Regions from separate parts of the Janthinobacterium sp. SUN100 genome, predicted to be linked through region 2. Evidence: predicted binding sites of a transcription regulator. Region 2 holds the regulator's gene; each other region holds the start of a gene.
What was found. The regulator LexA, encoded in region 2, represses DNA repair genes until DNA is damaged. The targets are predictions, from matches to a motif close to ACTGTATNNNNATACAGT.
Positions count from the first base shown of each region.

Region 1 (4,999 bases), on a different contig from region 2:
CATCGGTCAGGCCAACGCTTGGCTCGATGGTGACGTGGTGGATCTTCTCTGGGTGGCTCTCGGCCACTTCTTCGATGTCCATGCCGCCTTCGGACGACGCCATCAGGACGATTTTCTGGGTGACGCGGTCGGTGACCAGCGAAACGTACAGTTCTTGCTTGATGTCGGCGCCTTCTTCCACCAGCAGGCGGTTGACTTTCTGGCCTTCGGCGCTGGTCTGATGCGTGATCAGCTGCATGCCCATGATCTGGTCAGCGTATTCCTTGACCTGTTCCATCGATTTTGCCACTTTCACGCCGCCGCCCTTGCCGCGGCCACCTGCGTGAATCTGCGCCTTGACAACCCACACCGGGCCGCCCAGGGTTTCCGCAGCCTTGACGGCTTCTTCGACGGACATGCACGGAATACCGCGTGGTACCGTCACTCCGAATTGCCGGAGGATTTCTTTGGCTTGATACTCATGGATTTTCATGCTGGCTTCCCTTCTGATACTGATGTGTAAAAATACGGTTAGTGGTGCAAAAAAAACAGGAAAAACAGAGCGCCGGGGTCACGCTTTGGCTACCCAGCGCGGGTAATACTGTGCAACTGCCCCGCCATCGGTGCGCAGGGCGTGGCATTTGTCGAGTTGAAACGGCTTTTCATGCGACAAGTCAGCATTCGCACCGTCACGGGTCGACCAGACATCGCCGGCAAATGCCTGAACCGTCGCAGTCGGCAAGACTTGCGCCAGTTCGGTCAAATGGGTACAGCCGGCGATTCCCGCCAGGCGCTGTTTCAAGTCGCGGCGGAAATTCTTCAATAAATTCAGACCGATCAGCGCTCTGTAAGCGGGGCCGATGGTATCGCAAAAACCGGGATAGGGCACGGCATCGGAGGCGGCTTCGGCCTCGACGATGGTCAGTTCGCGATCGACGGTAATGCGTAAGTGGAGGTCATGCAGAGGGGAGCCGGCGGGACGGGGGCCGGAGGCCAGGGTCGCATCATAGCTTTTGATATCGGTGATACGGGCGTCAATATCCCACAGGCCGTCGTCGCGCACATACGCTTGGACGTCGATAACGCGGGAGTGCCGGAGGGCGCGCCGGGATACGGGAGTTGACAGGGGCATAAGACCGATGCCGCTTGCGCGGCCATAATTTAGTAAGCAGCCATGTGCCTAAAGCACTCTGTTCGCAGCTTCTACGAACAGCAACCGCACCTGCGGCGCCGCAAAAACCCTAAAAGTGTAGCACACTGGGCGCTGGTTGCGCCGCAACATAATTTTTCATTGCTTCGATAAAAACATTTCAAAGTATAAAGAAAGCACATGGAAATTTACGCTGTTATCACATTCAGTGATGATAGATATGCGCACCTGAAGCCGCGAACCGCATCCAGTTGCCGCCACCGCGCCGAGATCGCACTGCGCAGGCAGCGCTCACGACGTGCAGCGCAACAATACGCCGCTGGCTTGACAGGGCGATGACAGAAGCAGAATCCTGCAAAGAAAACATGGACAAACAGCAAGGCCGACTGGCCCGCGCACGCAAGCTGGGCATCGTGCGGACTGTTGTAGATGGAACACAGCGCGGCCAAGGCGGGCCGGCCGGCACGGCACGAAAGCTCGCAGAAGCGCGCCAGCCGCCTAGTCGTCCTCGGGCTCCCGCCCCTTCAAGGCCGCTTGCACGGCGCGCTGCGAAAAGCCGCGCTGCATCAGGAAGCGCATCTGCTTGTTGCGCTGCTCGGCATCCTGCGCCACTGCACCAAATTTGCGGCGCCACACTTCGCAGGCGCGCGCCACTTCCCCTTCGGCCAGGCCCGCCTTGAGTTCCTGCAGCGCCTCGCCCCCGATGCCATGGCTTTGCAATTCCGCCATGATGCGGCTATTGCCGAAACGGGCCGAGCGGCGGTGGATCAGCGACTCGGAAAAACGCTCCTGCGACAGCCAGTTGGTTTGCTCCAGGCTGTCGAGCAAGGCTTCCACATCGTCGCCTTCCTGCGCATGGCGCTGCAGCTTGCGCCGCAATTCCATGCGGCTGTGTTCGCGCATCGACAGAAAGCGTAGCGCCCTGCCTTTCAGGCTTAGTTGTACCGCTGCCATACCCATATCCCATCTTTACCACACCGGACTGAAAACACAATTGCCGCCAGGCGCACAGGCGCAGGGCGGCAATCATTGTAGAACTTTTTTATGCGGCAAGCTGCCGCCGGCGGGCCAGGCTGGCCCCGCCACTGTCGCTTACTCGGCGGCCTTGGCTTCCGCAGCCTTGGCAGCCTTGTCGGCAGCTTTATCTGCTTTTTCCGGCTTTTCAGCAGCCAGCGGCGGCAGTTCGCGCACGCCCAGCGAAGCGCGGACCTTGTTTTCGATCTCGCGGGCCAGCGCCGGACGCTCTTGCAGGAAGGCGCGGGCGTTGTCCTTGCCCTGGCCGATGCGTTCGCCGTTGTAGCTGTACCACGAACCGGATTTTTCCACGATCTTGGCATCCGAGCCCAGGTCCAGGATTTCGCCTTCGCGCGAGGTGCCGGCGCCGTACAGGATGTCGAAGTGCGCTTCCTTGAACGGTGGCGCGATCTTGTTCTTGACGACCTTGACCTTGGTTTCGTTGCCGATCACTTCATCGCCGGACTTGATCGAGCCGGTGCGGCGGATATCCAGGCGCACGGAGGCGTAGAATTTCAGCGCATTGCCGCCGGTGGTCGTTTCCGGGCTGCCGAACATCACGCCGATCTTCATGCGGATCTGGTTGATGAAGATGACCAGGGTATTCGTGCGGTTGATGGAGCCGGTCAGCTTGCGCAGGGCTTGCGACATCAAACGGGCTTGCAAGCCCGGCAGGGAATCGCCCATGTCGCCTTCGATCTCGGCGCGTGGCGTCAGTGCGGCCACGGAGTCGATGACGACGAGGTCGACGCTGCCCGAACGCACGAGGGCGTCGCAGATTTCCAGCGCCTGCTCGCCCGTATCCGGTTGCGAGATCAGCAGTTCATGCAGGTTCACGCCCAGCTTTTGCGCGTAACCGACGTCGAGCGCGTGCTCGGCATCGATAAAGGCGCAGGTGCCGCCCAGTTTTTGCATTTCAGCAATGGTTTGCAGGGTCAGGGTGGTTTTACCCGACGATTCCGGACCGTAGATCTCCACCACGCGGCCGCGCGGCAAGCCGCCCACGCCCAGCGCGATATCGAGGCCGAGCGAACCGGTCGACACGACTTGCACTTCTTCGATCGGTGCGCTGGCATCCATGCGCATGACCGAACCTTTGCCAAACTGCTTCTCGATCTGCGCCAGTGCGGCGGCGAGCGCCTTGGCTTTTTCCGATGCGGGTACTACAGCTTTTTTATCGTCCATATGTTCTTTCAGCCGTTCTACAGTCGACGATTCACGTGAATCGGTCGGCCTGCGATAGCGCCAGTGGGTTAAATTCTTTACACAGACAGTACTGTATAAAAAAACAGTGATCAATGCAAGCGGAACGTGGATTTGTTTTGAAACAGATCAATACAACCCTGTTTTTCACAAAAATTCGCCACCTTGCGGAAAATGAAACACAATACAAGCTTCTACCGTCGCAAGCATAGGAAGTGCACCATGCGTATTTTACTTGCCGAAGATGACAGCGTGCTGGCCGATGGCCTGACCCGCTCGCTGCGCCAGTCCGGTTATGCGATCGACTACGTCAAGACCGGGCAAGAGGCCGATACGGCCCTATCCACCCAGGAATTCGACTTGCTGATCCTCGACCTGGGCCTACCCAAGATGTCCGGGCTGGAAGTGCTGCGCCGCCTGCGCGCGCGCGCCTCGCTGCTGCCCGTGCTGATCCTGACGGCCGCCGATTCCATCGAGCAACGCGTGAATGGCCTCGACCTCGGTGCAGATGATTATATGGCCAAGCCGTTCGCCTTGTCGGAACTGGAGGCAAGAGTGCGCGCCCTGACGCGCCGCGGCGCCGGCGGCGGCGCCACCATCATCAAGCACGGCCCCCTCAGCTACGACCAGGTGGGGCGCAGCGCCTACATCAACGACCAGATGCTCGACCTGTCGGCGCGCGAACTGGGCTTGCTGGAAATCCTGCTGGGCCGCACAGGCCGCCTCGTTTCAAAAGAGCAACTGGTCGACCACCTGTGCGAATGGGGCGAGGAAGTGTCGAACAACGCCATCGAAGTGTATGTCCACCGCTTGCGCAAGAAGATCGAAGTGGGCGGCGTGCGCATCGCCACCGTGCGCGGCCTCGGATACTGCCTGGAAAAATACTCGGAAGCGGCGCGCCTGAACGCCGAAGCGGGCGAATCGGCAAGCCCGGCCAGCGGACCCGCCAGCAAGTGAAGGTGCGCGAGGCGCCAGCGGACGAGGCGGACGACGACGACTGGTTCGAGCCGCCCACCACGGAGCAGGATGACACCATCGAGCATTCGCTGTTCGGCGAAATCCTCGACTGGATGCTGGCGCCCTTGCTGCTGCTGTGGCCGATGAGCATCGCCATCACCTATCTGGTGGCCAAGAGCATCGCCAATCAACCGTTCGACCATGCGCTGGAAGACAGCGTGACGGTGCTGACGCAACAGGTCAAGCAAGCCGATGGCGCGATGCTGCGCCACGTGCCGGACAAAAACGGCAAGGGCCGCGACTTCCTGCGCGGCGACGATGTCGACACCCTGTATTACCTGGTGGTGGGCCCGCGCGGCGAATACCTGAACGGCGACCGAGATCTGCCGCCGCCGCAAGACCCCGACAAATACCGCAGCGGCATGGTGCTGTTTCGCAACGACACCATCCACGGCACGCCCGTGCGCGTGGCGTTCAGCTATCTCGACATTCCTTCCGGCAACGACGATGAACCCAGCCGCGCACTGGTGCAAGTGGCGGAAACCCTGGAAAAGCGCGCCCAGCTCGCCAATGAAATCATCAAGGGCGTGATTTTGCCGCAGTTCATCATCCTGCCCGTGATCCTGGCCCTGGTCTGGTTTGCCCTGGCGCGCGGCCTGTCGCCGCTGGCGCAATTGCAGGAACGCATACGCGCCC
Region 1 is NZ_JAPUBU010000004.1:296,549-301,547, reverse strand. Features, by position in the region: gene sucC (ADP-forming succinate--CoA ligase subunit beta) at 1-472, opposite strand, end outside; gene O0881_RS21430 (DUF2889 domain-containing protein) at 551-1,111, opposite strand; gene recX (recombination regulator RecX) at 1,628-2,083, opposite strand; gene recA (recombinase RecA) at 2,222-3,328, opposite strand; gene O0881_RS21415 (response regulator transcription factor) at 3,569-4,303, shown strand; gene O0881_RS21410 (sensor histidine kinase) at 4,300-4,999, shown strand, end outside.
Region 1: recA (recombinase RecA) is a predicted target of LexA. The motif match lies at 3,419-3,436, and genes of this name have one in related genera.

Region 2 (4,999 bases):
CCGATGCGCGCCAGCTCGCTTCCGTGTTCCAGGGCAAGGAACCGGGTTTTCGCTATGGCCGCCAGGGCAACCCGACCGTTTCCGCGCTGGAAGACAAGGTCAACAAGATGGAAGACGGCGTGGCGACCCTGTGCTTCGCCACCGGCATGGGCGCCATCGGTGCCGTGGTGCAATCCTTGCTGCGCGCGGGCGACCATGTCGTATCGTCGGCCTTTTTGTTTGGCAATACCAACAGCCTGTGGCAAACGGTGACGGGGCAGGGCATCGCCGTGTCGTTCGTTGACGCCACCGACGTGGCCAATGTGGCTGCCGCCATCACGCCGGCCACGCGGATTGTTTTCGTGGAAACTATTGCGAATCCGCGCACGCAGATCGCCGACCTGAAGAAGATCGGTGACTTGTGCCGCGAGAAGGGCATCCTGTACATCGTCGACAATACGATGACGACGCCATACTTGTTCCGTCCCAAAGCCGTGGGCGCGGGCCTGGTGGTCAATGCCTTGACGAAATCCATCGGCGGCCACGGCAATGCGCTGGGCGGCAGCTTGACGGATACGGGCGTGTTCGACTGGGCGCAGTATCCGAACATCTTCGAGAATTACAAGAAGGCGGCGCCCGCGCAGTGGGGCATCGCGCAAATCCGCGCCAAGGCCTTGCGCGACTTTGGCGCCTCCCTGGGGCCGGAAGCGGCGCACCATATCGCCGTCGGCGCGGAAACCATGGCCTTGCGCATGGACCGCACCTGTTCGAACGCCCTGGCGCTGGCCACCATGCTGGCCGCCGACCCGAGAGTGGCGGCCGTGCATTACCCGGGCCTGGCGTCGCACCCGCAGCACGCGCTGGCGACGGACTTGTTCCGCAGCTATGGCTCGCTGTTCAGCTTTGAATTAAAGGACGGCATCGACTGCTTCGATTTCCTCAATCGTCTCAATCTTGCCATTCCAGCGAGCAATCTCGGCGACACGCGCACCCTCGTCATTCCCGTCGCCCACACGATTTTCTATGAGATGGGTGCCGAGCGGCGCGCCAGCATGGGCATCGCCGAGTCGCTGATCCGCGTCTCCGTCGGCATCGAGGATGAGGCCGATTTGCTGGACGACTTCAAAAACGCGCTGGACGCCTAAACAGCCGCGCAGCATGTAGAAAGGGCCGCAACAGTCATGCTGTTGCGGCCCTTTCTTTAGCTGCAGTGATTTAATGCCAGCTGCGCATCAGGCCGACAGCCAGCCCTTCCAGTGCAAACTCATCTTCCGGCGACACGGTAATCACCTTGAAGTCCGGGTTTTCCGGTAGCAATTCGATGACGGAACCCGTCTTCTTGTAGCGCTTGACGGTGACTTCGTCGCCGATGCGGGCCACGACGATCTGGCCATTCTTGGCGCTGTCGACCTTCTTGACAGCCAATAAATCGCCATCCATGATGCCGGCGTCGCGCATGGACCAGCCGCGCACCTTCAGCAGGAAGTCGGGCTTGGCCGAAAACAGGGCCGGGTCCACGTTGTAGCTCGCTTCCAGGTTTTCCTGCGCCAGGATGGGCGAACCGGCCGCTACCCGGCCGATCAGGGGCAGCGACATCAGCAGCGCTGCCGGCACCTTCGATGGCAGCGCTTCGGCGGCGGCGCCAATCAGGCGGATGCCGCGCGAGGTGCCGGGCGAAATCTCGATCGCGCCCTTGCGGGCCAGGGCCTGCAAATGCTCTTCGGCCGCGTTGGCCGATTTGAAACCCAGTTCATTGGCGATTTCGGCACGGGTGGGAGGGAAGCCCGTGTTTTCAATCGCGTCCTTGATCAGGTTCAGGATTTGTTCTTGTCGTGCTGTCAGCTTGATCATGAGCGGTGGGTGCATACTAAAATGCTGTCTATATGAACAGTCTGTATTTTTGTACAGTATCGCCCACTATGCAAGGGGATTTCCGTGTTTTGGGCGAATTTCGCAAGAAATACTTGTCCACGGGCGGAAAGCACGGTGGCGCGCGGGCTTTTCGGGCCCATGTGGAAGGAATGATTGAAACGTTTGCAAAAGGCGGTTATAATCTTCGGCTGACCTTCCCACACCCGTCTTGACGCCGGGGTGGGCGATTATCAATCCGACCTGAAGGAGTTTGCATGCGTCATTATGAAATAGTCTTTATCGTCCATCCGGACCAAAGCGAGCAAGTGCCCGCGATGATCGAACGCTACAAAGCCAGCGTAACCACCCGCGGCGGTTCGGTTCACCGCGTGGAAGATTGGGGCCGCCGTCAAATGGCTTACTCGATCCAAAAGCTGCCTAAAGCACACTACATCTGCCTGAACATCGAATGCGACAACGAGACCCTGGTCGAGTTGGAAACAGCATTCAAATTCAATGATGCCGTGTTGCGTCACCTGACCGTTAAAATGAAGAAAGCTGAAACAGCTCCTTCGCCGATGATGAAATCGGTACAACGCGAAGACGCGGCCAAAAGCCACCGCACCGAAGCACCAGCAGCCGCTCCAGCCGCAGCAGCAGCTTAATTCTTGACCAGGATCGTGCGCTGAACCAGCTACAAGTAACCGCCATCATTGCTGAGCGCGAAATATTGCGCTATACCCCGGCAGGGCTGCCGATTGTGAATGCAGTATTGCAACACAGTTCGCAGCAGATGGAAGCAGGGATTGCCCGTTTGACCGAGTTTGATGTTGCCGCGCTAGCCGCTGGCGAAATCTCAGGCCGGTTCAGCCAGGCAAGCTTGGGCGGGGTGTATCAGTTCACGGGTTTCCTGGCCAGGAAGAGCCGCAACAGCAAGAGTTTGGTGTTTCACATCATTGATTTTAGTGCAGTCAATTCTGACTAGCGCATTTTAGATACAGGAGCCTGACATGGCATTCGGTAAAAAGTTCGACAAAAATAAGCTCAAGCTTAAAGAAAAACGCAAACAGCAAAACCCGTTGTTCAAACGCAAGAAGTTCTGCCGCTTCACCGCAGCTCACGTTGAGCAAGTCGACTACAAAGACGTCGACACGCTGAAAGACTTCGTCCAAGAAAACGGCAAGATCATGCCAGCACGCCTGACCGGTACCAAAGCGCACTACCAGCGCCAAGTTGACACCGCAATCAAGCGCGCTCGCTTCCTCGCGCTGCTGCCATACACCGATCTGCACCACGCTTAATCGGTCAGATATTCCTGGAGAAGAACTATGCAAATCATTCTGTTAGAAAAAGTTGTTAACGTCGGTAACCTCGGCGAAGTCGTCAAAGTCAAAGACGGTTACGCACGTAACTTCCTGATCCCGCAACGCCTGGCACGTCGTGCTACGGCAACCGCTGTGGCTGAATTCGAAGTCAAGCGCGCCGAACTGGAAAAAGCTGCTGCCGCTAAACTGGCCGCATCGCAAGCCCAGGGCGAAAAACTGAGCGGCCTGACCGTTCAAGTTGCTCAAAAAGCTGGTGTTGATGGCCGTCTGTTCGGTTCCGTCACCAACTTCGACATCGCTGAAGCGCTGACCAAGCAAGGTTTTGCTGTTGAAAAAGCACAAATCCGTATGCCTACCGGCCCGCTGAAGATCGTTGGCGAGCACAACGTTTCGGTTGCTCTGCATACCGACGTGGTTGTGGAAGTTGTTATCGCTGTCGTTCCAGACGCGAACGCGTAATCGTCTGCGGGCCTGGCCCGCAAGCGTTGCCGCACTATGAAAAGCCGGGTTCGCCCGGCTTTTTTGTGGCCTTTTTTTCGCTCAATTTCAGCCCTTTATTTTTGCCAGCACGCCGAAGCGGGTATAATTCGCGCCATGAACGCCCCCTCTGATCCGCAACTGGATTCCCTCCGTATTCCGCCGCATTCGATCGAAGCAGAACAATCCGTTATCGGTGGTCTGCTGCGCGACAATGCCGCATATGACCGCATCGCCGACTTCATGCATGCGGAGGATTTCTATCGCTATGACCATCGCATCATCTTCGAGCAAATCGTCAAGATGGTTAACGCTTCCAAGCCAGCCGATGTCATTACTGTTTTTGAAACCCTGACCCAGCTCGGCAAGGCCGATGATGTGGGCGGACTCGCTTACCTGAACGCCATGGCGCAAAACACGCCATCGGCCGCGAACATCCGGCGCTACGCCGAGATCGTGCGCGACCGCGGCGTGCTGCGTAAACTCATTACCGTCGCCGACGATATCTCCGGCACGGCCTTCAGCCCGCAGGGCAAGGAAGTCAAGCAGATGCTTGACGAGGCCGAATCGAAGATTTTCGCCATCGCCGAAGAGGGCGCGCGCGGCGCCCAGGGCTGGACCGCCATCCAGCCCCTGCTGACGCAGGTGGTCGAGCGCATCGACGAACTGTACAGCCGCGACAACCAGAGTGAAATCACGGGCGTGCCCACCGGTTTCATCGACCTCGACCGCATGACCTCCGGTCTGCAGCCGGGCGACCTGGTGATCGTGGCAGGACGTCCATCGATGGGCAAGACGGCGTTTTCCGTCAACATCGGCGAAAACGTGGCCATCGACAGCGGCTTGCCCGTGGCCGTGTTCTCGATGGAGATGGGCGGCGCCCAGCTGGCCATGCGTATGCTCGGCTCCGTCGGACAGCTCGACCAGCATCGCCTGCGCACGGGCCGCCTGAACGACGAAGACTGGCCGCGCCTGACGAATGCGATCCAGAAGATGAACGACGCGCAGTTGTACATCGATGAAACGCCGGCCTTGAATTCCATCGAGTTGCGCGCCCGCTCGCGCCGTTTGTCGCGTCAATGCGGCAAGCTGGGTCTGATCATCGTCGATTACTTGCAGCTGATGTCGGCCAATACGCCGGGCGACAACCGCGCCACGGAGATTTCCGAGATTTCACGAGGATTGAAAGGCCTGGCGAAAGAACTCGGTTGCCCCGTGATTGCGCTGTCCCAGCTGAACCGCTCGCTGGAGCAACGCCCGAACAAACGTCCTGTCATGTCCGACTTGCGCGAATCGGGCGCTATTGAGCAGGATGCCGACGTGATCCTGTTCATTTACCGCGACGAGGTGTATAACCCCGACTCGCC
Region 2 is NZ_JAPUBU010000001.1:2,122,707-2,127,705, reverse strand. Features, by position in the region: gene O0881_RS09360 (cystathionine gamma-synthase family protein) at 1-1,124, shown strand, start outside; gene lexA (transcriptional repressor LexA) at 1,195-1,830, opposite strand; gene rpsF (30S ribosomal protein S6) at 2,106-2,495, shown strand; gene priB (primosomal replication protein N) at 2,516-2,815, shown strand; gene rpsR (30S ribosomal protein S18) at 2,841-3,131, shown strand; gene rplI (50S ribosomal protein L9) at 3,159-3,614, shown strand; gene O0881_RS09330 (replicative DNA helicase) at 3,750-4,999, shown strand, end outside.

Region 3 (4,999 bases), 280 kb from region 2:
CGGTTTTGCCGCCGTCCTGTTCCTGTTGACCAGCCTGACCGTGGTGGGCATCGTGCAGATGCAAAGCGCCAGCAAGGAAACCGATGCGCTCGTCAACGTCAAGGTGCGCAATGAGCGCCTGATCGCCGAGTGGACCAAGGTCATCGAGGTCAACGCGGCGCGCACGGCGGCCGCCTGGAAAGTCAGCGATCCCGAGCACCAGAAGCAGTTTGAACAGGAAATGGCGGTCTCGTCTGCACGCGCCACGGAAATCCAGAACGATATCGGCAAGAGCGAGCTGAACACGGACGAGCAGGCGCTGTACCAGGAAGTATTGAGCACGCGCAAGGCCTACACGGAAGTGCGCAAGAATGTGTTCAAGGCCAAGAATGCGGGCGACCTGGAACTGGGCAAGCGCCTGTACGAAGGCGACATGGCCGTCAAGCGCGACATCTACCTGGCGTCGCTGAAGAAGCTGGAATTGCTGGAAGCCAAATTGCTCGATGAAACGGCCGCGCAAATCCGTTCGCGCTACGAAAATGGCCGCATGCTGCTGATCTCGCTGGGCGTGGTGGCCATCTTGCTGGGCATCGCCTGCGCCTACTGGATCACGCGCTCGATCACGCGTCCCATCACGCGTGCCGTCGAGGTGGCGGAAGCCGTTTCCGCTGGCGACCTGACCAGCCATATCGTTGTGGAAAGCCGCGATGAGACGGGGCAATTGATGCATGCGCTGAAAAACATGAACGATAAACTGGTGAGTATCGTGGGCCAGGTGCGCGCCGGCACCGAATCGATCAGCACGGCGTCGAGCGAAATTGCCGCCGGCAACCTGGACTTGTCGTCACGCACGGAAGAGCAAGCCAGTTCGCTGGAAGAGACGGCGTCGTCCATGGAAGAACTGACTTCCACCGTGAAACTCAACGCGGACAATGCGCGCAGCGCCAACCAGCTGGCCATCGACGCCTCGCAGATCGCCAGCAAGGGCGGCGTGGTGGTGTCGGAAGTGGTCAGCACCATGGGCTCGATCAACGATTCCTCGCGCAAGATTGTCGACATCATCAGCGTCATCGACGCCATCGCCTTCCAGACGAATATCCTGGCCCTGAACGCGGCCGTGGAAGCGGCCAGGGCCGGTGAACAGGGCCGCGGCTTTGCCGTCGTGGCTTCCGAAGTGCGCAACCTGGCGCAGCGCTCCAGCGCGGCGGCCAAGGAAATCAAGGGCTTGATCGACGATTCCGTGCAAAAGGTCGAGGCCGGTTCGCAACTGGTGGACAAGGCGGGCCGCACCATGGACGAGATCGTGCAAAGTATCAGCCACGTGACGCAGATCATGAACCAGATCACCGACGCCAGCGATGAACAGCGCGCCGGCATCGAACAAGTCAACCAGGCCATCGGCCAGATGGACCAGGTGACGCAGCAAAACGCGGCCCTGGTGGAAGAAGCGGCCGCGGCGGCCGAATCCATGCAGGAACAGGCGGCCAGGCTGGCCGAGGTCGTGGGCGTGTTCAAGCTCGATGCCACGCAGCAATATGCTGCCGCCCGTAGCAGCCCGTCCGTGACGGCGCCTGCGCCAGTAGCGGCTGCCACGCGAGCTGCCATGCAGCCAGCCACGCAGCCCGCCATGCGACGCGCGCCAGCATCCCGCGCGCCAGCACCCGCCGTGACCGCGACCTCGCCGGACAAGGCGGCGCAAGCGGACGCGGTGCGCGCACGCACGCCGAAGACGCCGGTGGCCTCGGGCGCCGACGAATGGGAAGAGTTTTAAGCACGGATTCTTAAGCGCAGTTTCCCCCTTGGCATGGCGCGGGCGCTACAATCGCGGCTTGAAGACAGCCGCGAACGCGCTCCGCCATGACCACCCGCCGCACCTCCAGCCCTAGCTCAAATCATCCCGCCAGCCATCCCGCCAGCCCTGGCGCTGCATCGTCCTGCCTGGCTGAACCGGCCAAACGCGCGCGCTGCCCAGCCTGCCTGCGCGCCGTATCCAGTTGCATCTGCCGCTGGATCGCCCCCGTTTCCCACGCGGTGGAAGTGCTGATCCTGCAGCATCCGCTGGAAGTGCACAATGCCAAGGGCAGTGCCCGCCTGCTGCACTTGAGCCTGCCGAACAGCCGCATGCTGACGGGCGAGCAGTTTGCCCCCGAAACGTTCGCCGAACTGCTGGCTGACAAGTACAACGTGCTGCTGTACCCGGATACGCCCGGCGACCGTTCGCTGGGCATCGCCCCGCCGCCGGCGCTCGACCCAGCCAGCTTGCTCGATCTTGCCCGCGTGCGGCTGGTGGTGCTGGACGCCACCTGGCGCAAGAGCCGCAAGATGCTGTATCTGAATCCCCCGTTGCAACAGCTGCCGCGCCTGCCCCTGCGCGACACGCCCGCTTCCCATTATCTGATCCGCAAGGCGCACGCGCCAGACCAGTTATCGACCCTGGAAGCGACGTGCTATGCCCTGATGCAGTTGGAGCAGGACGCGGCCCGCTTCGTTCCCCTGATTGCGGCATTTGACGGCTTTGTCGCACAGCAGTTGAGCTATGTCATGCCGCACGGTGAAAAAGCTTGAAACGGCATCACGCCAGCCCTTGATCTTGCCCGCACAGCGGCATAGTATACTGTACGTATATACAGTTGATGGGGCCGTTCATGAAAGCAATCATTCCAGAGCACGATGACAGCTTCGCCGGGCAAGCCATGTTGCCGCCGCAATCGCTGAAAGCCCACAAGGGCCGCGGTGCCGTGTCGAACCTGCAAGGGCGCTACGAGACGCACGCGCGCGGCGGTTTCGATGATGGCTGGGGCGTGGGCGGCCTGGATGAGGAGGGCGGGGAGGCGGCGCCTCCCACCTGGAAGACACAGGTCAGCGACGAGCAGGCGCGCACCATTCTCACCCGCAACGCTTCGCCCGACTTGCCGTTCAATGTTTCCTTGAATCCGTACCGGGGTTGCGAACACGGCTGCATTTATTGCTTTGCCCGCCCCACGCACAGCTATCTGGGCCTGTCGCCGGGGCTGGACTTCGAAAGCCGCATCTATGCCAAGGTGAACGCCCCCGAACTCTTGCGCCGCGAACTGGCCAAGCCCTCGTATGTGCCCGAACCGATCGCCCTGGGCGTGAACACGGATGCGTATCAGCCGTGCGAGCGCGAACGGCAACTGACGCGGCGCGTGCTGGAAGTGCTGCACGAGTGCGACCACCCCGTGGCGCTGATCACGAAATCGTCGCTGATCGAGCGCGATATCGACATTCTGGCGCCGATGGCGGCCAGGCGCCTGGCGGCCGTGGCCGTCACTGTCACCACGCTCGACCCGGCCATCGCGCGCACCCTGGAGCCGCGCGCGGCCGCTCCGGCGCGGCGGCTGCGCACCATCCGCACCCTGACGGAGGCGGGCATCCCCGTGGGCGTGAGCATCGCGCCCATCATCCCGTTCGTGACGGAACCGGAAATCGAGCAGCTGCTCGAAGCCGTGCGCGACGCGGGCGCCATCCACGCCCATTACGTGGTGCTGCGCCTGCCGTGGGAAGTGAGCCCGCTGTTCCAGCAATGGCTGGAAGCGCACTTCCCGGAACGGGCCCAGCGCGTGATGAACCGGGTGCGCGAAATGCGTGGCGGCAAGGATTACGACAGCGCGTTCGGCGCGCGCATGCGGGGCGAAGGCGTGTGGGCTGACCTCATCCGCCAGCGTTTCGAGAAAGCCGTGCACCGGCTGGGCTTGCACGGCAAGGGCGGCCGCTTCAAGCAGCTCGATTGCACGCAGTTCCGCCGGCCGCTGGTGGTGCCGCCGCTGGGCGCAAAAGTAAAAAAAGGTAATGCGGGGCAGCTGGATTTGTTTTAGCGCAAGCAGTGCGGGGCGCGCGCTTGTGCGTTGACATGGGCACGCGCAAGGGCATGCGCGCTGCGCGAAACAGGCGGGTTCGGTGGCGAGTCGCATCGCCGTCCTGCGTCCGTCGGGGGGATGCCGGCAGGGGGAGCGGGCGACGAGAAACTCATCGCCCGCAGGCATGCCGGGCTTAGCCGGAACGGCTCGATCTTGCTGGCTTGATCAGCAAACGGTGGCGTTGCAAGCCATCAGGCAGAGTTGCTGTGCGGTGCCGCTCAAGGCGCCGCAAGCCGCTTTGCACAGGGTGCAGGTAATGCCGGAAGGGGCGACACCCTGGCTGATGGCGGAGATGCTGGGGCTGCGTTGTACGGCTTTGGCTTGCAATGGCAGATTGTTCATTTTAAAACTCCTTGTGGTGGCGCCGCCGCGGGCAACGGCAATGGGTGTGCGTACCGAAGTACGGTGCTGATCGTTTCCCGCCAACGACCGTATGCTGAAGCGCGTGCACGCATTGCTGCGCCCACGAGCCCCGACAATTCAAATGCTGTTGACGTCAGCGTTGCGACCAGTAGCGCACTGCGCCGACGCTGACCGGTATCACATCGCTGACGTCGACGGCGAAACGGGCGACCGTGTTGGCTACTTGCAGGTTTTCCGGGTTGAAGAAGGTCATGATGATGTCGTAGCACTCGGAGCCCGGGCGGCACACGGGACTCTGTTGCACGACGATGGTATCGAGCTGCATGCCCGTGGTCTTGGCCAGCATTTCCGCCGCTTGCATGGCATTCGTGGCCGAGAAGTTGAGCGCGCGGTCCATGCCCGTGACGCCCAGGTTGCGGAAGTCGTAATAGATGCGGTTCAGGAAGTTTTCCAGGCGCGCGCCCGTGTTGCTGCTGTTGATGTCCAGGCTGTCCTGCACCGCCATGAGGCTGTCGATCAGCTGCGGCACATTCCAGCTGAACATGCCCCGGATGGCCGGCTGGATCACGGGAACGAGCTGGCCGGACATCAGCCTGGCGGCGCCCGAGATTACGCCGGGAAACGAATTCATGACGACCAGGCCATCGATGGTGCCGACATAGGCCTCGAACAGCAGTTCATAGGTCATGTCGGCATACGGACCGACGGGGACGACCGCGTAAATCGGCGTGGCGTCCAGGTTGACGGTCCAGGTCAGCGATTGGCGGAAATATGGCTTT
Region 3 is NZ_JAPUBU010000001.1:1,839,843-1,844,841, reverse strand. Features, by position in the region: gene O0881_RS08155 (methyl-accepting chemotaxis protein) at 1-1,750, shown strand, start outside; gene O0881_RS08150 (tRNA-uridine aminocarboxypropyltransferase) at 1,837-2,544, shown strand; gene O0881_RS08145 (PA0069 family radical SAM protein) at 2,673-3,815, shown strand; gene O0881_RS08140 (hypothetical protein) at 4,023-4,199, opposite strand; gene O0881_RS08135 (S8 family serine peptidase) at 4,354-4,999, opposite strand, start outside.
Region 3: O0881_RS08145 (PA0069 family radical SAM protein) is a predicted target of LexA. The motif match lies at 2,593-2,610, and genes of this name have one in related genera.